4 regions of the Lysinibacillus sp. GbtcB16 genome follow, and region 2 is predicted to be linked to each of the others. Evidence: riboswitches for the same ligand, from Rfam matches in the RefSeq annotation. Region 2 holds a riboswitch; each other region holds the start of a gene.
The links. A riboswitch is a leader RNA that binds a small molecule or an ion and turns the genes downstream of it on or off. The one in region 2 is predicted to bind S-adenosylmethionine.

Region 1 (6,005 bases), on a different contig from region 2:
ATTTTTGAAGGTACAAATGAAATTAATCGCATGATTGTACCAGGTACATTTATGAAAAAGGCACTAAAAGGTGAGCTGCCATTATTACAAGTTGCGCAAAATCTTCAGCAAGAGCTTTTGATGTTAATGCCGGAGGATATCGGTACAGAGCCACTAGCTCAGGAAAAATACTTAGTGAAAAATGCCAAGAAGATTGCTGTATTAGCGGCAGGCTTAGCAGCACAACGCTTTGGTGCGAAGTTAGATCAAGAGCAAGAAGTTTTAGTAAATATTGCTAATATCGCTAATCAATTATTTGCAATGGAATCAGCTGTATTACGTACAGAAAAAGCGGTTGCACGTGATGGCGTTGAAAAAGCACATCAAAAATTGCTATACACTCAAATTTTCTGCCAAGAAGCATTTGCTGAAATCGAAAAAGAAGCAAAAGATACAATTCTTGCATCCGCAGATGGTGATGCAGCACGTATGACTTTATCTGCATTACGTAAATTAACACGTAACAATCCATACAACCTAATTACGAAGAAACGTGAAGCATCTGTGAAATTAATTGAAGCAGAAAAATATATCGTTTAATCGTATGAAAAACGCTAGCTATCCGTAAATGGGTAGCTAGTTTTTTTGTTCCAGATAAATTCGTGAAAGTAACGGATAAAAATACAGAACCAATGGATAGACTTACGAAAATGAGCGAAGTTCCACCATTCTAAATGATTATGATGGTATACTACAGAAAAAGACAGCAGAGGAGCATTTTTATGACGATTCAATTTTTCCATTATCCAAAATGTACAACATGTAAAAAAGCACAAAAGTGGTTAAATGATCATGACGTTTCCTATGAAGAGGTACATATCGTAGAGCAGCCACCAACAAAGGATGAAATAACAGCTTTATGGCAAGCAAGTGAACTACCTTTGAAGAAGTTTTTTAATACTTCTGGTATGAAGTATCGTGACCTTGGTTTGAAGGACAAGCTAGCTGATATGACTGAGGAAGAACAGCTTGAGCTACTTGCTACGGATGGTATGTTAATAAAACGTCCCATCGTAACAGATGGAAAAAAAGTAACTTTAGGGTTTAAAGAATCCGATTTTGAGCAAGCTTGGTTATAACCGTTTTTATCCTTGTTTTTATAGGAGAAGTATGGCACACTGAAAGTGAATATATTACATAATTATGGAGGGGTTTTTTGCATGAGCACACCGAAAGACTTACGTTACTCTGAAGAGCATGAATGGGTAAAAGTAGAAGATGGAAAAGTACGTATTGGTATTACGCACTTCGCACAATCTGAATTAGGAGATATCGTTTTCGTTGAACTTCCACAAGTTGGCGATGAAATCAAAACAGATGATCCATTCGGTAGCGTAGAATCAGTAAAAACTGTTTCTGAATTATATGCACCAATCTCAGGTACTGTAGTGGAAGTAAATGCAGATTTAGAAGATAGCCCAGAATTCGTAAATGAATCACCATATGAAAAAGCATGGATGATCGTCGTAGAGCCTGCTGATGCATCAGAAGTTGATAAACTTATGACAGCAGAACAATACGAAGAGATGACTGCAGAATAAGACAAGCCATAATCAAAAAACGTCGGAAACTACCGGCGTTTTTTATTATATAATAATGTATAAGTGGGTATGTCTAAATGGAGGTGGCGTAATGTTCGATGGGAAATGCTTGATAGTAGAAGGACGCTCAGATAAGCTACAAATTGAGCCAATTTTGAACGAGAATGTTACAATACTATGTACGAATGGAACAATTGGAGTGCATCAATTAGAAGAGCTACTCGATCCTTATGAGGGCTGTGAGCTATTCACTTTTTTTGATGCCGATACTTCAGGCGATAAGCTACGTGCATTAATGGACAGACATTATCCTGAAGCAGAGCATTTACGTACAATGCCAACCTATAAGGAAGTAGAAACGACACCACGAAAAGTGTTAGCGACAATTTTACTGCGTGCACATTTTTCAATCCATAATGAATATATTTTGTAAGGTTGCGTGAGATGAATGGAAGAATGGTCAAAAGAGCAGTGGGAAACGACATTACAGTCGGGAGAAAAAGCTGCGTTTTATTTATATACACCGATGTGTGGTACTTGTGCAGTGGCATCGAAAATGATGTCAATTGTAGAACAACTATTACCTCACTTAAAATTAGGGAAAGCAAATATTAATTTTTTGGAGCAAATTGCTATTGAACATCAAATTGAAAGCGTTCCTTGTTTACTTGTTTGTGATGGCGGCAAAGTGATAGAAAAGATTTATGCTTTTCAATCCGTACCATTTTTGTACGAATTGTTAAAAAAATCAATTGACTGAACTTTATTAGCGTGGTAAAGTAACAAATATATTACTAAAACATTAAATATATCGAACTCTTATGAAGAGCGGCGGAGGGAAGTGCCCTATGAAGCCCGGCAACCATCACATAGTGAAAAGGTGCCAAATCACCCAAAGATTTTTCTTTGAAAGATGAGAGAACGGTTCAACGTATAATACGTGACCCCTTCTACTTGTCTATAAGTAGAGGGGTTTTTTTATATAAGAAAAGGAGTATTCGCTATGATACAGCTTCAAAATATAACGAAGAAATACAAAACAGCAAATGGCGAATTAACGGCAGTCAAAGATGTTAACCTTACTATTAATAAGGGTGAAATTTTTGGCATTATCGGCTATAGTGGCGCTGGTAAAAGTACGATGATTCGTTTACTTAATGGTTTAGAGAAACCAACAGCAGGAACAGTAACGGTGAACAATCAAGAATTTTCTTCGATTAAGGGTCAAAAACTTAGAGCAGCTAGACAAAAGGTTAGTATGATTTTTCAACATTTTAACCTACTTTGGTCACGAACAGTTGCAGAAAATATTGCCTTCCCATTAGAAATTGCAGGTGTATCAAAAGCTCAACGGGAGGCGCGGGTGAAGGAATTGATAGCACTTGTTGGCTTAGAAGGTCGCGATCAAGCATATCCATCGCAACTGTCTGGTGGACAAAAGCAACGTGTAGGGATTGCACGTGCATTAGCAAATAACCCAGAGGTTTTACTATGTGATGAGGCAACATCTGCACTAGACCCTGAAACAACAGATGCCATTCTTGATTTACTGGTAGATATTAATGAACGTTTAGGGTTAACGATTGTCCTCATTACGCATGAAATGCATGTCATTCGCAAGATTTGTCATCGTGTAGCCGTGATGGAGGCAGGCGAAATTGTAGAGCGTGGGGAAGTATTGCAGGTTTTCCAGGCACCTCAGGCGGCCATTACTAAGAAATTTGTAGCCCAAATTACAAATACAAAGGAAACACAAGATACAGTAGAACAAATCAAAGCAAATTACCCAACGGGACAACTGGTCAAACTGATTTTTGTTGGTGAAAAAACCGAACAGCCTGTTATTTCACATCTTGTAAAGCAATTCGATGTGGAAGTAAGCATTGTACACGGGAATATTTCACAAACGAAAAATGGAGCATATGGTACGCTCATCGTGCAAATTGATGGGTCGAAAGCAAATGTGACTGAAGCCCTAAGCTATTTAAATACAGTGGAAGTACAAACGGAGGTGATTGCAGATGCTAACTAATCTCTTTCCGAATGTAGACTGGGATAGCATGTGGCAGGCTACGTATGAAACATTATATATGACAGCCATTTCTACAGTTATTACATTTATTCTAGGGTTAGCCATTGGGATTGTCCTATTTTTAACAAGTCCCAATCAGTTATGGGCTAATAAAATTGTTAGCTTTTTAACAGGGTCACTCGTTAACATTTTCCGCTCTATCCCATTTATCGTGTTAATTATTTTATTAATTCCATTCACTAAGTTTTTACTAGGTACAATCCGTGGAGCTAATGCTGCTTTACCTGCTTTAATTATCGGTGCGGCTCCATTCTATGCACGTATGGTATTAATTGCGTTACGTGAGATTGATAAAGGTGTCATTGAAGCAGCTCGTTCAATGGGGGCAAAAACATCCACAATTATCTGGAAAGTTCTAATCCCTGAATCATTACCAGCATTAATTTCTGGTATTACGGTTACGGCTGTAGCACTTGTTGGTTATACAGCAATGGCAGGGATAATCGGTGCAGGAGGTCTTGGAAATTTAGCCTTCCTAGACGGGTTCCAACGAAATCGCCAAGATGTGACATTAATGGCAACTATTTTGATCTTAGTAGTAGTCTTTATTATCCAATGGATTGGTGATTTCATTACAGAAAAAATTGATAAACGTTAATAAAACTGAGGTTATTCCGGTTCTTGCCGCTAACATATTTTCATCAAAATAAAGGGAGTGTCATAAATGAAAAAGTTATTAACAGGATTATTTTTATCAATACTTGTACTAGCTTTAGCAGCTTGCGGTACTGATAAAAAAGAGGATGCAAATTCAGCATCTGGTGATAAAACAGATAGTAAAGAAAACGTTACATTAAAAGTGGGAGCTTCTAATACACCACATGCCGTAATTTTGGATAAAGCAAAACCGATCTTAGCTGAGAAAGGTATTGACCTTGAAATAGAAACATATACAGACTATGTGCTACCAAACCAAGATTTAGAATCAAAAGAGTTGGATGCAAATTACTTCCAACATATTCCGTATTTAGAGTTACAAATTAAAGACAATGGCTATGACTTCGTCAATGCTGGTGGTGTTCATATTGAGCCAATCGGTATTTACTCTAAAAAATATAAATCTTTAGAAGAACTTCCTGAAGGTGCAACAATCTTACTTTCTAATTCGGTATCAGATCACGGTCGTATGCTGTCATTATTAGAAGCTAAGGGCTTAATTAAATTAAAAGAGGGTATTGATAAAACAGCAGCAGAAATTAAAGATATAGATGAAAATCTTAAAAACTTTAAATTCGATGCGAATACAGCACCAGAAATGCTTGTACAAATGTACGAAAACGACGAAGGGGACGCAGTACTGATCAACTCTAACTTTGCTATTGATAATGGCTTAAACCCAATCGAAGATGCGATTTCTCTTGAAGATAAAGAGTCACCATACGTAAACATCATCGCAGTACGTGCGGGGGATGAATCAAGACCAGAAATTAAAACATTATTAGAAGTATTAACGTCTAAAGAAATCCAAGACTTTATTTTAGAAGAATGGAAAGGTGCAGTAGTACCTGTTCAATAATTTAAATAAAAGAGTACGTAAGTAGTGAATTACTTACGTACTCTTTTTCTTTTGAAGCTGTGTTTAAGTGAATTTTGACAGCTTTCGAATAGTGACTATCTACAAGTTGTCGATTTCCGAGGAAATAAAAATGGCTATAAAAATAGTTACAACAGCTCATGTAATGTCTATTCTACGTGTTTCAAAGGATGATCCCTCCAGTATCGGTGAAAACCAATTCTGGAGGGATTTTTTAGAGTTCAAAAAAGGAAAAAATGTTAATTTTTTATTTATTAACATTCTTCAGTGTCGCTTAGCAACTTTTTCATCTACACTAATAAAGCGACTCTGAATATATTTACTAAATATCTGAATAAATAATGAACTTTTTTGTTCTAAATACTAATAAAGTAGGCGTTTTATCGTGAATGAAGGATTTATTTAGAAATTGTTTAGTTGCAAGTAGTACTATATAATTGTTAGAAAAGTTTTTTTGTGAATTTAGATTTTATTCATCTATTTTGACTAAAAAAATCATACTTAAGTATGTGGAGATGAAAGGGGTTTGGTGAAAATGGCAATGAGAAATGGCCTATTACGTTGCAGAATACTCGGCATATATAAGTAGATGAATAGATAACGAAAAAATGGCGATAAAAATTACATGAAAGTTTAGCCAAAGGAGTTATTGTTATGACGATAAACACGAAATCAATGAGCTCAGCTTTATTAAATAAAATTCAAACAAAAAAAGCGACAATTGGGGTAATTGGCCTCGGCTATGTAGGTCTACCATTTGCCATTGAAATTGTTCAAAAAGGTTTTCATGTTTTAGGCT
Region 2 (6,005 bases):
TATTATGACTTCCTATAAAGGGACCAATGATGTCAAAGTTTTGTTGGAACAATATCATGTGAAGCCCAATATTCGCTTTGAGCTTTCAGAGGAGGTCGGCATTGTTTCTATGATTTCTCATCAACTTGGGATTAGTATTTTACCCCAATTGGTCATTCAGACTTTGCCGCCTACCTTAAGAGCGATTCCTCTGAAGCAAGGTGCCTACCGTACGATTGGAATTGCGATGAAGCATAATGCATCACCTGTAACGAAGAAATTTGCGGAAATTTTAAGTGCATGGCTGATGGAACAAAAAAATGCACTATGATGGAATCTATTGAAGCCTATCCTTGCATTACGGTAAAATAGTAGGTGTATATATTTTAGAAAATAGGTGAGTGGATGGGGACATTACAAGGTAAAACCGTACTCATTACAAGTGGGGGAACACTTGAAAAATGGGATCGTGTACGAGGGCATACGAATTTATCAAAAGGGACAATGGGCTGTTATTTAGCGGAGGCGGCACTCGCTGCTGGTGCTAATGTAGTATATATGCATGGTTATTTTGCACAGCTTCCAGTGAATCACGATCAAATGAAATTGATTAAATTTGAAGGTATTGAGGATTTAGGAGAAAAGGTTCGTCATGCTGTCCAACAAGAGCGTGTTGATATCGTTATTATGGCTGCGGCTGGCTCCGATTGGGTCATTGATAAAGTATATGATCAATCAGGCAACTTGATGGAGGGAGCGGGGAAAATGCCTTCAGATGAGCCACCTATTATTCATTTTAAAAAGGCGCCAAAAGTCTTAGGGCAAATTAAGGGCTGGCAACCGAATGTGACGTTAGTAGGGTTTAAGCTAGAAGCGACCGATGATGAGGAGTTTTTATTAGCACGTGCAAGACTGCGAATGGAAACAGCTCATGCTCAATTGATGGTAGCCAATAGCTCTCAATCTTTATATGACGGGGACGAGCCCCATTGGATTGTACCTGCTGATGGACAGCCTATGAAAGTAATGGGCAAGCAAAAAACAGCCGAAGCTTTAATGATATATTTACAACATCTATAAATATGAACTGTGTAGAGAAATATTTCTACACAGTTTTTTCTTGTTTAAAAGAGGTGTATCATTTAATATTTACTTAACGGTAGGTAAAAAAGGAGAATGATGATGGGGAATAAGGAACAAACTTTTCAAAAGATTATAGAAGTCGCTTATGTGATGTTTGCAGAAAAAGGGTTTGAAAAAACAAGTTTAGCCATGATTGCTGCAGAGGTCGGTATATCGAAACCAGCCATTTATTATTATTTTCAATCAAAGGATCAATTAATCACTTACTTATTTGATGAACTGTATAAAGTAATTCAACAGGATGTCGCAGTGGATTATAAAGAACTTTCTCGCGTTAATTTCAAGGAAAAATTACTAGAGTTGGGCTATAAGTCTATTGAGGCGCAGGGCAAGGATCCTTATTTTAATAAAATATTTAACCAATATATACTATTAGCAGCTCGCGATGAAAGCTATAAGAAACAATTAGTAGAGCTAGAAACCAGCTTTTTAACAAGCTTTGTTGAGGTTCTACAATATGGCGTGCGGTTAGGGGTTCTAGAGGATACTCCCAATATAGAAGCAAAGGCACAGATGCTAGCCTTGGTCTATGATAATATCGGTAATTTCATGTTAACAGGTAACCAATTGAACTACAGAGCTATTTGGAAGGAGGCTGTGCATAGCGTTATCCAAGGAGGCGGAGATGGCAAAAAGAGTTGATGATCGGCGCATTGAAGGCCTTGATTTTGCAAGAGCTCTCGCCATGTTTGGTATGTTCATTGTCAATTTTGGAGTCATAACGGGTTCTACAAAGAATGGTTCAACATGGTTGGTGGCCTTACAAAATCTATTTGAGGGGCGTGCCTCGGCCGTATTTGTCATGCTAGCAGGAATAGGAACAGCTTTAATGACTCGTCAGGCTAGAGAGACTAAGGACCCAATACTTCTTCGCAAGAATCGACTTACTTTGTGGAAGAGGTCGCTTTTGTTATTCGTGATAGGGATAGTCCTATATACGGTCGGCTGGACAGGAGATATCTTACATTATTATGGCGTGTATATGTTTGTTGCCGCATGTTTGATTGCCCAATCCAAGAAAATGATGATGTTCATAATCGGTGTCATCCTCATCCTTTCACAATGGCTCCATATTCAATTTAATTACCTTGCTGGGTGGCACCCAACATATGTATTACTTGAGTATCTTGATTTTTGGACACCGGCAGGATTTATAAGAAATTTGTTGTTTAATGGCTATCACCCACTATTTCCCTGGATTTGTTTCTTTCTAATTGGCATGGTAATCGGCTCATTAGATTTAACTAATCGCTCATTACGAAAAATCTTATGGGTGATGGGCTTATTGCTAGTCATAATGACGGAGACTTTTTCAACGCTATTTATTAAGATGACAACGATCCATTTCTTAGATGTAGAGAGTGCATTATATTTATTTGATACGGGACCGATTCCACCGAATATGATGTATGTACTATCTAATTCGGCGTCGGCAATTGTCCTTATCGTGGGCTCCATCTATCTTGTTGAGACATGTAAAAATAAAGTAATTGAAGCTTTGATCTTTACGGGACAATTGTCTTTAACGCATTATGTCGGCCATGTTTTTATTGGGATTGGAATATTAATTGTTTGCCAAAAGTTGGAGAATCAGACGCTTGCTTTTTCCATGCTATATGCCTGCTGTTACTTTGTAGGATGTGTGCTTGTTTCTGTCTGGTGGAGAGCTAAACATCGTCGAGGTCCCCTTGAATTCTTGATGAGGAAATGGAGTTCGTAATAAATTAATGGATTGCCATCTATTTTTCGTTGATTAGGCATAAAATACTTTAGATATAGATAGTTTTCTAATCTAAAATAATCATTACAAAGTATTCAGCTAGGTTTTCTAATATTTTGTATTGACAATCTTATAACAGAATTATAGAATTATTTTCAAGAAACGCAGTACTCTTATCAAGATAGGTGGAGGGACTTGACCCAATGAAGCCTCGGCAACCGAAACATAGGTGCCAATTCCAACAGATGTATCTGAGAGATAGGAGGGGCTATCAATCAGTTTGATGCATTGGCCTCTTTTGTACAACAAGGACGAAAAAGAAGGGGTGTATCGTATGGCTCAGTCGGCAAAGGTAGAAGATAAGAAATTAGAGGCTATTGCAAAGGCCATTCAAAATCTTGAATTTGGTGAAGTGCATATTACGATTCAGGATGGTGTGATTGTTCAAATTAATAGGCTTGAAAAGCAGAGATTTCCTCAGAAGAAATAAAGGATCATTTCAGTTGAACGATGTGGAAAGGCCACCAATAAGCATGGTTTCCGTTGCTTACAAGTGGCCCTTTTTTTATGGCAATTAGCTATAGAAGCTTTTTGGAATCTGACCGATATGACGGCGATGATAGAGAAGCGGCTCCTTTTGAGAGTTTGTAATATCTAGCACTTGCCCAATAAAAATAGTATGATCACCTGCATCTATTTGCTGAAAGGATTTACATTGTAAAATAGCTGCTGTATCATGTAAAATCGGTAGTCCTAAAGAAGAAGTGGACCATTTTGCTTGAGCAAAGCGATCTGGGACTTTACTTGCAAATAATGTACATAATTGCTCTTGATCACTTGCTAAAATATTGACAGCGAATTTTTCCGCACTCATAAAGTAAGGATGAAGCTGAGATTTTTTATCAAGTGACCATAAAATAAGTAGTGGGTCAATGGAAACAGATGCAAAAGAATTGACGGTTAAGCCAATTGGATTCGTTTCATGACATGCTGTAACAACTGTTACACCTGTAGGATAGTTACCTAATGCCAATTTAAAAGCAGCAACATGATCTGTCATTCAAATCACCTCTTTATAGTTAGTAATAAATTAGTTAACGGAGTTAGTAGGTAAATTGCACTTTTTTTCATACCATATAGTAACTCCTTTTCTTAAGTAAATATTAAATCAATTACACATCCAGGTAAAGCTAATGGGGGAAAGAAAGGGGAATTGCCATGACTTTATATTTTGATCATCTGGTACATCAAGTAGAATCACCGGAAAATATAAAGGTTTTCTTCAATAAACGAAATGTCCATACAGTGAACGGTGGTCAACACACAATGTGGGGGACTTACAATACACTAAGTTATTTTGGCTTAAGCTATATTGAACAAATCGCTATTTATGATCGTGATTTATTTGAGCAAGCAGCCCTGTACCCATATTCCCTACATTATACGTTTAAACGTGATCATGAGCGCCAAGGATTTTCACGAATTGCCTTACGCACCAAAAATATTGAAGACGAGGGTCAACGATTGCGTGCATTGGGCTATGAAGTATATGGTCCCGATGCTTGTAGCCGCACAAGACCGGACGGCACGATAATCGAATGGAAGCTATTGCATTTTGGCAGACCCGGCCTTTCAGTGGATTTTCCATTCTTAATTGAATGGGCAGATGGAGATGAGGAGCGTTTGTCTCAATTAAAGGCTAGTGGCGCGATTGATGAAAAACAAGCCATTACAATGGAATCCATTCAGTTTTTTGTCAAGGATGTGATGGAAACGGTGCAGCTTTGGCAGAAGGTATTGCAACTACCCGAGTTTGAGCAGCATGAGCAGTTTATGTCTCTACAGCTACCGAATATGCGCTTGGATTTTTATGAGGAAGCCTCAGCATCTAGCATGACGCTCGGTCATTTAAAAGAAGGGCCAATCGGTGTTACATTGAAGGATCCACACCGAACAAAGGAAACATTAGTGTGTCCAGGTGCTTTTTATTGGATTAATAGATAAATTAAAAATCCACTTCAATCGTTGAAGTGGATTTTTATGTGCAAACATGCAAAAAGTGGATTGAGCCATTTTCAAATACTTCATCCACTTACTATATCCTAGCTTATAATTTTACAACATTTGATGCTTGCGGGCCGCGATTGCCTTCCACAACATCAAATGAAACCTTTTGACCTTCTTCAAGTGTACGGAAGCCTTCCTCCTGGATGCCCGTAAAATGTACAAATACATCTTCTCCATCATCACATTCAATAAAGCCATAACCCTTTTCATTATTGAACCACTTTACGATCCCATGTTGCATAAGCATTCGCCTCCAATGCGCTTGAAAGTAAAATAAAGTTAAAGAAGTCGTGCTATCAATGAGAAAATGTGAAAAAATTGCATTTTCTCTTAGAACATACATGAATTGAACAAAAATGTCAATTGATTGTCGGAATGCTAGCATATCTGACTTTCTTTTTTTTCACAATTAAGACTATAATGGAAATGAACAACATAGAAAGTAGGATGCCAAATGACAACGAAAAATCAACCATTAACAGATTTAGAAATCGCGAGTCAAGCAGTGATCAAACCTATTACGGAAATTGCCAATGCTGCAGGTATTCCAGAGGATGCGCTTGAGCAGTATGGCCGCTACAAAGCGAAGATTGACCCATTAAAAATTACAGCTCAAGGTGAGGACGCAAAGGTTGTATTAGTGTCAGCTATTAGTCCAACCCCAGCAGGTGAAGGGAAGTCGACTGTGACTGTAGGACTAGCTGATGCCCTTCATCAATTAAATAAGAAAGTGATGGTAGCTTTACGTGAACCATCTCTTGGTCCAGTAATGGGCGTAAAAGGTGGCGCAACAGGCGGAGGCTATGCACAGGTAGTACCAATGGAGGATATTAACTTACACTTCACTGGTGACCTTCATGCGATAACAACAGCCAATAATGCTTTATCAGCTTTTATTGATAATCATATCCACCAAGGGAATGTCTTAAACATTGATCCACGACGTATTATTTGGAAACGTGTGATGGACTTGAATGATCGTTCATTACGGAAAGTGATTGTAGGATTAGGAGGGCCTGTTCAAGGCATGCCACGTGAAGACGGCTTTGATATTACGGTTGCCTCCGAAATTATGGCAGTGTTCTGTTTAGCAACA
Region 3 (6,005 bases), 930 kb from region 2:
AGCATAGTCCAAGACAAGGGAACTACCTGCTGGAACTAGCGCAAACAGATGGTCTAATAAGCTAGCCAGTTCTTCTTTCGTTAAATAGTAGGAGACACCTAAGAGACTAAAAAATGTTTTCTTATACTGAAAGCCTTGATCTAAAAGAGGTTGACTATGAAATTGCTTCGTAAAATCCATCGCTATAAAATGTACATTATTGATGGGACTGATTGACGCTTCTTGTAATTTTTGTTTTTTGAATGCTTGTGTAGTTGGGAAATCAACCTCAAATATTTCTAATACACGTTCTAAATGGGGGTGTCGATAAGCGAATGTATCCAAACCAGCACCCAAAATAACATATTGCTCAACACCGAGCTGTATTTCGTTTTGTAAGACTCTTTCACAGTATGCAGCACGTGCCAAGGGAGTCGGCGCTAGTTGAACTTGCGTAATCCATTTTAATAATTTTCTCGAATCGCCTTTATATTTTTCGGCAATTTCCTTATTAAAAAATTCAATACCTTGCACCATATTGTCTTCAATGCTCTGAAATTCATCCTTAGAGATTAATTCCTGTGCTAGATAATCATCAAATATTTTCGGCGTATCAAATTGGCTATGGTAGGCTCTGCTAAAGGCAGCTATTAATGAAGTTATACTAGATTCCTGCTTCTTCATCCGAACACTCCTCAATAAAAAAATAGGATTCCCCTGGCCAGGAGAATCCTATTATATAAGATAATATTTTAAATGTAAATTATAGCATAAATAACTTTTTTTGTCAAGTTTTTATCTATGGTTAACAATTTGAATGGTGATTTTTTAAATGGTGAAATAATATCTAATTAGGTATTATTTGTAAGTGGAGGTGAGCGCTCTGAACATATGGAAATTACTCATTTTACTTGTACTGATGATTGAATTTGCCCTAATTGGTAGCGACAACATCTCTACAAATACATCGGATGAATTTGATGCAAGTAAACGAAAAGATTCCCAGCTACAAGAAAGAGTATTGGCCAGGACAAGCACTGAGGAAATGGACATGCATCATAGACTTCCACTGAATTATGTAGATGCTACAACTGCAAATGGTGAATTTCATAACTCTTTTTACAGCAAACATTCTCCACACGAATTTGATATTCACTATGATATAAAGAATAAGGGGACACAACCATTTAGCTTAAAAATTTATAATGCAGATGCCAAACTATGGGCTCAAAAACACGTAAATGCAGGAGCAAAATATTCAACGATACTAGAAAAGGGTAGCTATACGATGTCAGAAGGGGTGTATAGCATTTCCATCACTACTGCTGATGGGGCAGGTGTATTTGATTTTGCCATTCAAATAATCGATTAAAATATTTTTAAATTTTATGTAACTTATTGCAACATCAACCGTCTACCTTATTAGTAGAATACAAAAAACTAAAGCAAGCTAGTAACATTCACTTTTCACAAAAAGACCAGGATTCACTTATTTCGTGACTTCCTGGTCTTTTTGTGCGGGTAATCTTATTTTTTATGAAAAATAGGACAAATAATGAAACCTTTTAGCTGTTTATTCGTATTCATAAATGAATCTAAAGCTAAGCAATATTAATTAGTAAGATTCACTTTCACTTAAAAGGCTAGAACTTACATAATTTATGTAGGTATCTAGTCTTTTTTGTTAGATTCCTACTTGCAAAATAAATAGGACATGAGTACCTCGTATGCTCGAAAAAACATAAATTCCTACCAAAAATTGAATGGAAAATATTTTAACTTGTTCCACGCCTCAACTTAGCGTAGTATTAATACGAATCAAAACTAAGTAAATTAGTAAGATTCACTTTCACAATAAAACCAGGCGCTCTTCTATGAGGAGCATCTGGTTTTTTGTTTTATCTAAGATTTTCAGAGATTTAATTTATAGGACAATCTAGCCCTCTATCACCACTACTAGTATTTGGCAGGCATTATGCTGCTGTAGCGATGCTGCCTCATAGAATATGAAGCAACGAAATGTGCTAATGTGACAGATATAATCACACGGATAAACGCTTATTTTTTCTCTGCCACTATCATTAAAAACATAGGTCTTCGTAGTTCATCTTGCATACCTGGGATAGTTTGTAGCATTTCCTCAGATGGCATAGGTTCCTTCACGGCACGTATTGTAAATCCAGCCTGTATTAGATCATTCATATAAGTCGATAATGTACGGTGATATTTAATGACATTTTCGGTAAGGAAGGTTGTTTCGCGTATGCCTTCTGTTTGATAATGGTCCACTGGCCAATGTAGTCGGTTTCCTTGTTCATCATTGTACCAATCCTGTTCATGGCGGGATGTGAAAATAGGGTGCTCCACTGAAAAAACGAAAGATCCGCCAGGTTTTAAATAGGTATAAACCTTTTTGCATAGTGCTTCAAAGTTTTGTAAATAGTGAATAGCTAAGGAACTTAATACAACATCAAATTGAGAAGCGGAAAACTGAATGTCCTCAATCGGTATTTTCAAATAGGAAATAAAAGGATCATCCGTTTTTTCCTGAGCTTTTTCCAGCATTTTTTCAGATATATCTACACCAATCACTGATTTTGCCTGTTGTGCGCGCGCATATCGACAATGCCACCCGAAGCCACATCCTAAATCAAGCACGTGTTTATTTTTCAAATCAGGTAAAAGTGTTTTTAATACATGCCACTCTCCTGCAGCGTCCAGCCCTTGAACAGAACGTGGCATTTTTTCGTAAGCAGAAAAGAATTGCATATCATCATATTTATTTTGCTTCATCGTTTAAACATCTCCTATAGATTAAAATAGCCTCCTACATACGCTTGGTTACCTAGGAGGCTAGCTATCTTCTTCTAACCATGGTTTTCACCCCTATAATTGCTTTTCAAAACCATTCAAGAATACATAAAAAGTAAAGTACAAAAAGAGTAATCCTGAAATAAACGAAACTATTTGCATAAGCCTTTTCCCCATTATTTTACCACCGATGCTATTTAAATATGAAAGGATTAAAACGGTAATAAATCCGAAGAAGAAGGGAAGTAAGCTTTCAATAGCTCAATGTCCAGTTGTACCTACTATACTTCCACCAACCGTTGCGAACCAAACGATTGCAGTCAGTGCAGAAACTACTAGCCAAACACCAATCGGTTGATGTCTAGTGGTGGATTTTCTGAGTGAACTGAATTTGACAGATGATTGTTTTAATGGGTATTATTGGATTTTGAAAGTTGTATCTATCAATATTGAAATGGTGATAGCTTTAAAGGTCACTATGGAGGATAAAAAGAAAATGAATCAATCAAAAAAATTAATCGGTCTTATAGTCATTGTGTTTTTTTGTGCATTTGTTAGTTTTACCCTGTATAGATGGGTTCGTTTCGGAATAATTGATGGGGGTTCTATAATAATTAGCTTTATTTCCTTATCCTTTTTATTCAATTGGCTGAATTCGGGTAACCATAACGGTATTAAAGAAGATAAAGATGAACTAGATAAACATATTGAAGCACACAGTGCCAAGATTGGCTATTATGCTTTAATGATCGTAGCTTGTTTAATTTTATTTGTATCAGAGGGTGTATCCAATTTAAATGACATGAAAAATTATCCCTTGATTTTAGTTGTTGGGCTTGCATTTGTCATCGCACCCATCATAGAATTTTTTTATTCTAAAAAGGTTAGATACTGTTAGTATCGTTCAAGCAAAAAGGGGGAATCGTTTTGTTAAAAACAGTACAAATTATTTTATCAATAATAGGCATCACGCTTTCCATTTACGGATTTATGACACATGATTATCGGTTAAACTTTTTAATGATCCTTTTTCTAGGTTTATTTATGTTAACATTAGGAATTAATGAATTTCGGAGAGAGAGAAAATTATATGGTTGGTTTTTAGTCGGGGCATTTATATTTTCGGTCTATGTGTCCATTCAAAGCTTCATATTCGTATAAAAAGTTGAATTTCGCACTTGATGATAGTGCTGTAAATTTTTCACAATTAAAAACATGTTGCAATTATGGATGTTTTATTTTAGTATTTTAATATTGTGTCAAAAATATAATATTTTTTCTTCTTATCAAGAGAGATGGAGGGACTGGCCCGATGAAATCTCGGCAGCGGAACTATTAAGTTACTGTGCCAAATCCAGCAAGCAATGTTCTTGATAGATAAGAGGAGCGTTTTAACTATAAGGCCTCTTCTTGTTATTTCAAGATGAGGTCTTTTTTATGGTGAAAAAATAAAAAATATGGCTAATTTTTAATTTTTGGAGGTAGACAATGAAGAAAGAGAATCCATGGGCGCTAATCCCATTTGTTATTTTTATGATTTTATTTATTGGTTCAGGGATTATAATGGGTGATTTTTATGCCTTTCCTGTCATTGTAGCCATCAGCATTTCGGGTGCTGTAGCTCTAGCCATGAATCGAAAAGAATCGTTTTCCCGAAAGGTTGATATTTTTTGCCAAGGTGCTGGAAATTTAAATGTCATGCTGATGGTTATTATTTTTCTATTAGCAGGGGCATTTTCAGAGGTAGCGAAGGGGATGGGGGCTGTAGATTCCACTGTTAACTTTGCTTTATCGGTTATACCGCAAAACCTGCTTGTCGTAGGCCTATTCATCATTGCCTGCTTCATCTCTCTATCCATGGGCACATCAGTGGGGACGATTGTTGCGCTGGCGCCAATTGGAGTTGGGATAAGTGATCTTACGGAGCTACCTATTGCTTTAGTGATGGCAGCGGTTGTAGGCGGTTCGATGTTTGGTGATAATTTATCTTTTATTTCAGATACTACTATTACCGCCGTTCGTTCACAAGGCGCGCAAATGAAGGATAAATTTAAGGTCAATTTTTGGATTGTATTGCCGGCAGCTTTTCTTACAAGTATTATTTTAGGGTTTATGACATCCGGGGGGACAGCCCAAGTAGAGCATCTAAGCTATAATTGGATAAAAATTATTCCCTATGTTTTAGTTATTATTTTAGCGTTATCTGGAATGAATGTTTTCCTCGTTCTTGCATTAGGGATTGTTCTCGCCGGTGCTGTTGGCTTAGCAGATGGCAGCTATCACATAATGAGCCTTATACAAAAGATTGGTGAAGGAATGGAAGGGATGTATGAAATCGCCTTTCTGGCTATATTAATAGCTGGAATGGTGGAGGTTATTAAATTTAATGGGGGAATTGACTTTTTACTCCGTCTTGTAACGAGCAGGATTAAATCGCAGAAGGGTGCTGAATTTGGTATAGCTGGTCTTGTGGGTCTAACTAATTTATCTACGGCCAATAATACAATTGCTATTCTAATTGCGGGGCCGCTTGCCAAAAATATTGCTGACCAGTATGAGATTGAGCCGAGAAAGTCCGCAAGTATTTTAGATATTTTCTCCTGTACAGTCCAAGGTCTTCTACCATACGGAGCCCAATTCCTTGTAGCCGCAAGTGTAGCCAAAATTTCGCCAGTGAGTATCTTGCCGTACTCTTTCTACCCAATTCTTATTGGTATTTGTGGTATGATAGCGATATTCATTGGGTATCCGAAAAAAAAGAAAGCCTAAACTTTACATTCAGACAGTAGACAAAAGCCATCGAGTAGTTTGATATGCTCCCTATTAGGTAGACAGATTAAAAAATAAAATCTGTTTATCTAAGGGGAGCATTTTTTGTGGTGCAGTTAATATCTACCCCTAATTGGAACGAAGGGCGGGAAGCAGTTGGACCCCGCTCATGAAAAGCGCCCACCCATAGTGGAAATGAACGGCTTTACTTTATTTTAAAGTTAATAAATTTCAATAAGAACCAAACAATAAACGCTAATGGTATTAGGTAAAAAAATAATAGTAGAAAAATAGGGAAGCAGTCTACTTTTTTTAGGGGGTAGGGGGATAGTTCATTCAAAAAGGGGAGCCCCTTACAGTCGAAAATAAAAGAGCCCAGTTGCTCTATTAATGGGAGCCTGGGCTTTGCTTAAGTATTTTGAACGAGCTGTCACTTTCTTGCCTGA
Region 4 (6,005 bases), on a different contig from region 2:
AACAACAGCATTCCTTAACATTTTTTACAGAACAACTTACGATGAATGCTATACAAAATCCGTTAGCGTTAAGCGCGATGCAAGAGACATTGTCTTTACGTGATTTTCCCGTTAGAAATGACAGCATTATAGAAGAAGAGGTTTTTCTTATGTGTCTTTATGCAGATGAGCAGGCTGAAAAAAGATTAGCTTGTCAATTTTCGAATATATTACGGCAACGATGGCATCCTTATATTGTGAATGTCTTACAGCAGGATGTGTCCAAGTCGATAGCTGTAAAGGCTGTACTAGATTATTTTGAAATTAATTTTAAGGATGCAATAGCTTTTGGAGATGGAGAGAATGATATAGATATGCTAGAGCAGGTTGGTCTCGGGGTAGCCATGGGAAATGGGAGCCAAGCTCTAAAAAATGCTGCAGATTTTGTTACAAAGAAATCTATTGAAGGTGGCATAGATTTTGCTTTACGTCAGCTTCACATTATTTTACGACATATTTGCTTGAGCAATTTTACTGTTATGACTGTATAGAAAAGGTGTTAGGTGGTTGGAAAATGGCGCAACATGTGCAATCTCTAATTGAACATTACGGGTATTTTGGCATCATTGTGATCCTAATTGGAGGCATTGTTGGGTTGCCACTTCCTGATGAAGTATTTTTAACTTATGTAGGCTATAGTGTTTATCGAGAAAGTCTTGAACATATCCCAGCGTTAGTAAGCGCCCTGATTGGTGCCATGGGAGGTATTACTTTAAGCTACTATATCGGCCACCGATTTGGCTTACCGCTCTTGCAGAAATATGGGCCAAAGTTTCATATAACTGAGGAAAAAATTGATTTTACTAAAAAAATGTTTACGAAAGTAGGTCCTTTTTTATTAATAGTTGGTTATTTTATTCCAGGTGTACGCCATCTGACAGCTTATATTGCGGCTATTAATAATTATCCCTATAAAAAATTCGCATTCTTTGCTTATACAGGAGCATTTATTTGGACGTTCACATTTATAACATTAGGAAAAGTATTAGGGGAGAAGTGGCGATTCGTCGGTTACTATTTATCCCATTATAGTATTTATGTCATCTTACTGTTTGTCCTTGTCATGTTAATCGTTTATTATCTATTGAAAAAAAGAAACGTACAAAAGTAAAAGTCGGTATGAGTGTACCGACTTTTTGTTATGGCAAAATGGCAAATGATCGAACAGGGAATCCAGATGCTTTTTCAGGCTTAGGTACAATATTAAAAATAATAGCCCCTTTTGGAGGAAGCTTGTCCAAATTAGTCATAAGCTCAATTTGATAGGTGTCTTGATCAAGGACAAAATATTCTCCATCCAATTTGCCGCTTTGACGAAAATCAGTAGCAGAATCGGTATCAAAAGTTTCATGACCAATTGCACTTACTTTACGTTCCTTGAATAAAAATTGTAATGCCTCCAAGCCCCAGCCTGGAAGATGATTATGGCCATCCACATCTTTATTATTGAAGGCTTCTTTATCGGGCCAACGCTTACTCCAATCTGTTCGCAGTGCCACAAAAGTACCTTCTTCTATTTGTCCATGTTGTGCCTCGAATTCTAGAATATCTTGGACACTGAGCGTAAAGTCATGATTACTAGTAGCCTCTTGTGATTTATCAATAACGATAAGCGGGAGAACTAGCTCCTTTAGCTCTAGTTCATCTAGAAAACGAGTATTTCTTACAAAGTGAATAGGTGGGTCAATATGTGTTCCATATTGTCCGGGGAATGTAAATTGCTGTGCGAAAAAACCGTCATCATGCGAGAATAATGTTTCAAATTTAGCATCTTCAAACATGAAAAAATGAGGTGAATGTGGGCCAAAGGTATGTGTCAAATCGACCCATTGTTTTGATTTTAGTAAGTGCAATGCTTGTAAAAGTTCATTAGACATTTAATTTCCTGCTTTCTAAAAGTAATGGTAAATAAAAAAGAGTCCTCTATAGAAGAGGACTCCCTAAATCATACGTGGGTAGTTCGTCTTCTCATCTTTCAGGCTTAGATTTTGCCAAAAGGAATTAGCACCATACTGATTGAGCTGGTTGCTGAGACTTCATCGGGCCGATCCCTCCGTCTCTCTTGATAAGAAATAGAATATAAGAATTTTCAGAAATAACAGTACAAATACTTTAGCATATATTTTTATAGTTAACAACTTTTATAGGATTACATGGTTAAAATTTTTATTTACCAATTTAAAATTAACGTTACTCTACAGCAATCACTATCCATAAGCTGTATTCTAAAATTATCTGGTGTATAGTTGGTTTCGAATTTTGTAGTGATGCCTGTGGATGTAATCAATTTTTCGACCTCTGTTTTATTTGAAAGTTGTGCAGCATTTTTTAAATCATGGGCAAATTGTTGAGAACTATCAATTTTATCCGTAAGTAATTGTGCTTGTTGCATAATCGCCTTTATCCGCGTAGCTGAAGATATTAATTTTTGTGTATCAATAGAGGGAAAGGGACTATTACTGGTCGGCATTGCTAAATGTTGAGAAAAGGGTCTAGCTACAAGGTGATGGGCCGTTGACGGTATTGGGTAATGGTAGGGGTGAACAAAATACGGATAAGGATTATAATACAATTCAATTCCTCCTATCCAAAAGCTGATATCTTATCTTATGTATCATGATCTTTTTAGGTGTTTGGATAAAGATGTTTCTGTACAGGAGTGTACAACATGCTATGCTACACAAACAAAAGAGGAAGCCATAGCAAGCTTCCTTGTTGTTCTTTAGCCAAGAACATTTAAAACATCATCTATTTTTTTGCTATGTGATAGGATTCCATAATTCATCCAAGTTAAAAAATCGACCTCATAAACACAGCTGCTCTTAACTGCACTTAGGTTTTTCCACATGGAAGATTTTAAAATAGTACGCTCTTCATGCTCATAAATGGAGTGCTGCTTGTCGAAGGTGATGAATAAATGATCCGCGTCTAGCTGTAGCAGCTGATCGGAAGTCAGATGAGCTTTACGCTGATTTAGCGGTATTTTCCATACTAATGGGTGAGGCGTTAAGCCTAAGTCACGGTATAGGATTGGCCCTGTATAACCGCATTCAGGGCCGGCATACAGCGTAATGCCAATCGCTGAAATACGAAGAAATGCCACACTTTGCCCGTAAACGGATTTACCGAGAATTTGTCGAGCCTTCTGTACCTTATCCTCGTAATCCAAGATAATATCTTGCATCATAGCTGTTTTTCCTGTTAAGTCAGCAATTTTAAAGAGGGTCGATTGCCAGTCTTCCCCAGGGTGGTCTAGGTGACAGATTGGGGCTAGCTTATTTAAATGAAGACAAGCTTCCCAACGTTCTATACCGGCATCTAACATAATTAAAGTTGGTTTATAGTGAAAGAGACGATCCACTTCTCCGTACTGTACATCGATATCGGGCACATCCTGCAAACCTAAATAGTCTTGTTTCCCCCACTTGGAATGACTAAATTGGGCAATGGGTGTAATACCTAAAGCTACAAAAAAGTCCTCTAAGAACGGTGCGAATACACGTACATTATTACTTTGACTTCGTCTGTATTGTCCTGGGGAAATACCTACATGCTCTTTAAAACGACGGTTGAAATAATATTCGTTATTAAAACCAATGGACTGACTAATTTCAAATACACGATCATTAGTTGTCATTAATAATTGTTTGGCTTTTTCAATACGTATACTATTTAAATAATGAAGAGGAATCTGCCCCGTAATATCTTTAAAAATACGAGAGTAACTCCATCTTGGAACATTTGCAAGTTCTGCTAATTGTTCAACAGTCCAATCCCTACCAAAGTGTTTGTGCAAATATTGAATGGATTGCTCTACAGATTGACGATCATTTTGTAGTATAGGCTTTGGTTGGTTTTGTTCAAAAATAAATAGCATTAATTCTTGGAAACGAACATGCTGCTCAAAAATAGTGTGTTCATCCTTTGCTTGACGACACCGATAAATAGCTTCTAATAGTCTATTGCATTGAGAAAAGGGAAGGAGACGTAGTTCTCTAACACTTGTAAAGAGACTAGTAGGGGCATGGGATTTACTAAGATAAATCGTGTTAAATGTCAATTGGTATAAGCAGAGGGGCTCATTTGCAGTGTGAATTTCGACATGGCAATTAGGTGGAATAATCACACATTTTTCTTTCATAAGGTGGATAGTTTCATGATTTGTCTTAAGTGTTCCGTTACCACTAATAAGGATGAAAAGCGAATAGTATGTATGGCTATATGGCTGCATATCCGCTGGTAGAATAGTATATGAAATAGTTTGTAAATGATAGATTTGTGTTAAAGTACCCATTGTCCATGCACTCCTAAGTAAAGTTTAAATTTGGAAAACAACAGAAAGAAAGCCCCCTAAAGAGCTTTCTTTTGTAAATTATTTCACGAACCATTTTTCAAGATCATCATATTTTCGTAGGTTTGCAGTAATGGCGCCAGACTGCCAATAAGTTCGATCAGCAATATAAACTTGTCCATTTTTTACAGCAGGAACTGTTTTCCAAAGTGTACTATCTAACCATTTAATCGCCTCTTGATTTTCCTCGGTTTCCCAAGTGCCATTTGAAGGGAAGAGTATAATATGATCAGCATCCAATTCTGGAATAGCTTCTTCAGACAAGACCTCGTGGAACTCTGTCATATCACGAGCTAATGGATGTGGAGTTAAACCAGCTTCCGTATAAATGTATCCCGTGTAACGATTCTTCATTCCGAATAATGCCAATGTTTTATCGGCAACATTTAGACGAACAACGCCAACAGTTTCGTCACCAACTGATTCATCTAACGTAGCTTTTAAATTAGTAACACGTTCCTCATATTTATCAACGATTTCATTTGCTTTCTCAGGAATATTTAAAACATCAGCTATCGTTTTTACAATCTCCCGTGGATCTTGTAGTATTTCTTCTTTTAAGCGATAAGTAGGCGCAATCTTAGAATATTCTTCATACTTTGCCTTATCTGCGGCACCATCTACAATGATTAAATCCGGCTTAGCTTGAAGTAATGTTTCCATACTACCTGTAACGTCAAACTCAGGTACGTCTAAGCCTAAATAATCTTGTTTCCCCCAGGATGGGTGATACCATTGCACAACGGGTTTGACATCTAGGGCAGTTAAATAATCTTCCATATAGATGGCTGCTACTCGCTGTGGATTTGTTGGAATTGTTACTTCGCCAAACTCATCTTCTACAACTCGTGTATCTTCTTTTGGTGGATTCTCATTTTCGGAATTTGTTTGTGCTTCATTTGAACCACAGGCACTTAAAACGAACATCAGTACAAGGAAAAGTACAAATGTAAAATATCGACTGATACGCATGGCAATTCACTCCTATAAATTTACTAAAACAGATTGAATGTTATCTTAATTTAGAATGATAATCATTCTCGTTTGATTCAAATAAATTATAGGATACAACATAAAAACAAACAATACATATTTTCTACATCTTTTTTATACAAAATGAAGTTTAGAGCACTATTGTTTCTTTTTATCAAAAAGTAGCCATAAGAGTGTAACGATCGCTGCAAGCATAACCATAAAGAATCCATAAACAGGCGTGTGTGCTAATGATTGATGACGAATAATAAAGCCTCCAATATAGGAACCTAAAAATATACCAATATTGAAAGCAGAAATATTCAATGCAGAGGCCATTGAAATAGCTGATGGTATATATTTTTCAGACAGTATAACTGCATATAGTTGCAAGCCTGGGACATTCATGAACATAAATAGGCCCATTATTAGTACCATGATTAACCCGATAATTGGCGATTCAAGAGTATAGCCAATGCCAAGTAAAGCTAATGCAAGTCCTACAAAAATAATAAAGATGGAACGAAGTGGATTTTGATTTGCAAAATGGCCTCCTAGTGTATTACCAATAGCCACGCAAATACCATAGACAACTAATATAATAACGACCGCGTGTGGCGAATAACCCATATATTGCTCTAAT

Region 1: linked by a shared signal. The riboswitch ahead of KVT27_RS15580 (methionine ABC transporter ATP-binding protein) and the one ahead of KVT27_RS05210 (YezD family protein) in region 2 are both predicted to bind S-adenosylmethionine.
Region 3: linked by a shared signal. The riboswitch ahead of KVT27_RS10225 (Na+/H+ antiporter NhaC family protein) and the one ahead of KVT27_RS05210 (YezD family protein) in region 2 are both predicted to bind S-adenosylmethionine.
Region 4: linked by a shared signal. The riboswitch ahead of KVT27_RS20540 (cyclase family protein) and the one ahead of KVT27_RS05210 (YezD family protein) in region 2 are both predicted to bind S-adenosylmethionine.

Annotation. Positions count from the first base shown of each region.
Region 1 is NZ_JAGXJV010000003.1:133,471-139,475, forward strand. Features, by position in the region: gene KVT27_RS15555 (acyl-CoA dehydrogenase family protein) at 1-579, shown strand, start outside; gene KVT27_RS15560 (arsenate reductase family protein) at 762-1,118, shown strand; gene gcvH (glycine cleavage system protein GcvH) at 1,200-1,580, shown strand; gene KVT27_RS15570 (toprim domain-containing protein) at 1,672-2,013, shown strand; gene KVT27_RS15575 (thioredoxin family protein) at 2,029-2,340, shown strand; SAM riboswitch class I at 2,397-2,500, shown strand; gene KVT27_RS15580 (methionine ABC transporter ATP-binding protein) at 2,584-3,612, shown strand; gene KVT27_RS15585 (methionine ABC transporter permease) at 3,602-4,270, shown strand; gene KVT27_RS15590 (MetQ/NlpA family ABC transporter substrate-binding protein) at 4,337-5,188, shown strand; gene KVT27_RS15595 (nucleotide sugar dehydrogenase) at 5,861-6,005, shown strand, end outside.
Region 2 is NZ_JAGXJV010000001.1:1,077,170-1,083,174, forward strand. Features, by position in the region: gene KVT27_RS05190 (LysR family transcriptional regulator) at 1-310, shown strand, start outside; gene KVT27_RS05195 (phosphopantothenoylcysteine decarboxylase domain-containing protein) at 385-1,059, shown strand; gene KVT27_RS05200 (TetR/AcrR family transcriptional regulator) at 1,162-1,764, shown strand; gene KVT27_RS05205 (DUF418 domain-containing protein) at 1,748-2,842, shown strand; SAM riboswitch class I at 3,013-3,107, shown strand; gene KVT27_RS05210 (YezD family protein) at 3,177-3,332, shown strand; gene KVT27_RS05215 (flavin reductase family protein) at 3,417-3,902, opposite strand; gene KVT27_RS05220 (VOC family protein) at 4,061-4,846, shown strand; gene KVT27_RS05225 (cold-shock protein) at 4,950-5,150, opposite strand; gene KVT27_RS05230 (formate--tetrahydrofolate ligase) at 5,364-6,005, shown strand, end outside.
Region 3 is NZ_JAGXJV010000001.1:2,010,011-2,016,015, reverse strand. Features, by position in the region: gene KVT27_RS10255 (class I SAM-dependent methyltransferase) at 1-663, opposite strand, end outside; gene KVT27_RS10250 (hypothetical protein) at 899-1,351, shown strand; gene KVT27_RS10245 (class I SAM-dependent methyltransferase) at 2,038-2,772, opposite strand; gene KVT27_RS10240 (hypothetical protein) at 2,981-3,148, shown strand; gene KVT27_RS10235 (hypothetical protein) at 3,155-3,688, shown strand; gene KVT27_RS10230 (DUF3953 domain-containing protein) at 3,718-3,951, shown strand; SAM riboswitch class I at 4,071-4,174, shown strand; gene KVT27_RS10225 (Na+/H+ antiporter NhaC family protein) at 4,279-5,559, shown strand; gene KVT27_RS10220 (VanZ family protein) at 5,990-6,005, opposite strand, start outside.
Region 4 is NZ_JAGXJV010000010.1:4,238-10,242, forward strand. Features, by position in the region: gene KVT27_RS20530 (Cof-type HAD-IIB family hydrolase) at 1-530, shown strand, start outside; gene KVT27_RS20535 (DedA family protein) at 554-1,150, shown strand; gene KVT27_RS20540 (cyclase family protein) at 1,179-1,916, opposite strand; SAM riboswitch class I at 2,005-2,111, opposite strand; gene KVT27_RS20545 (YuzC family spore coat inner layer protein) at 2,210-2,611, opposite strand; gene KVT27_RS20550 (helix-turn-helix domain-containing protein) at 2,762-4,333, opposite strand; gene KVT27_RS20555 (ABC transporter substrate-binding protein) at 4,412-5,362, opposite strand; gene KVT27_RS20560 (MFS transporter) at 5,522-6,005, opposite strand, start outside.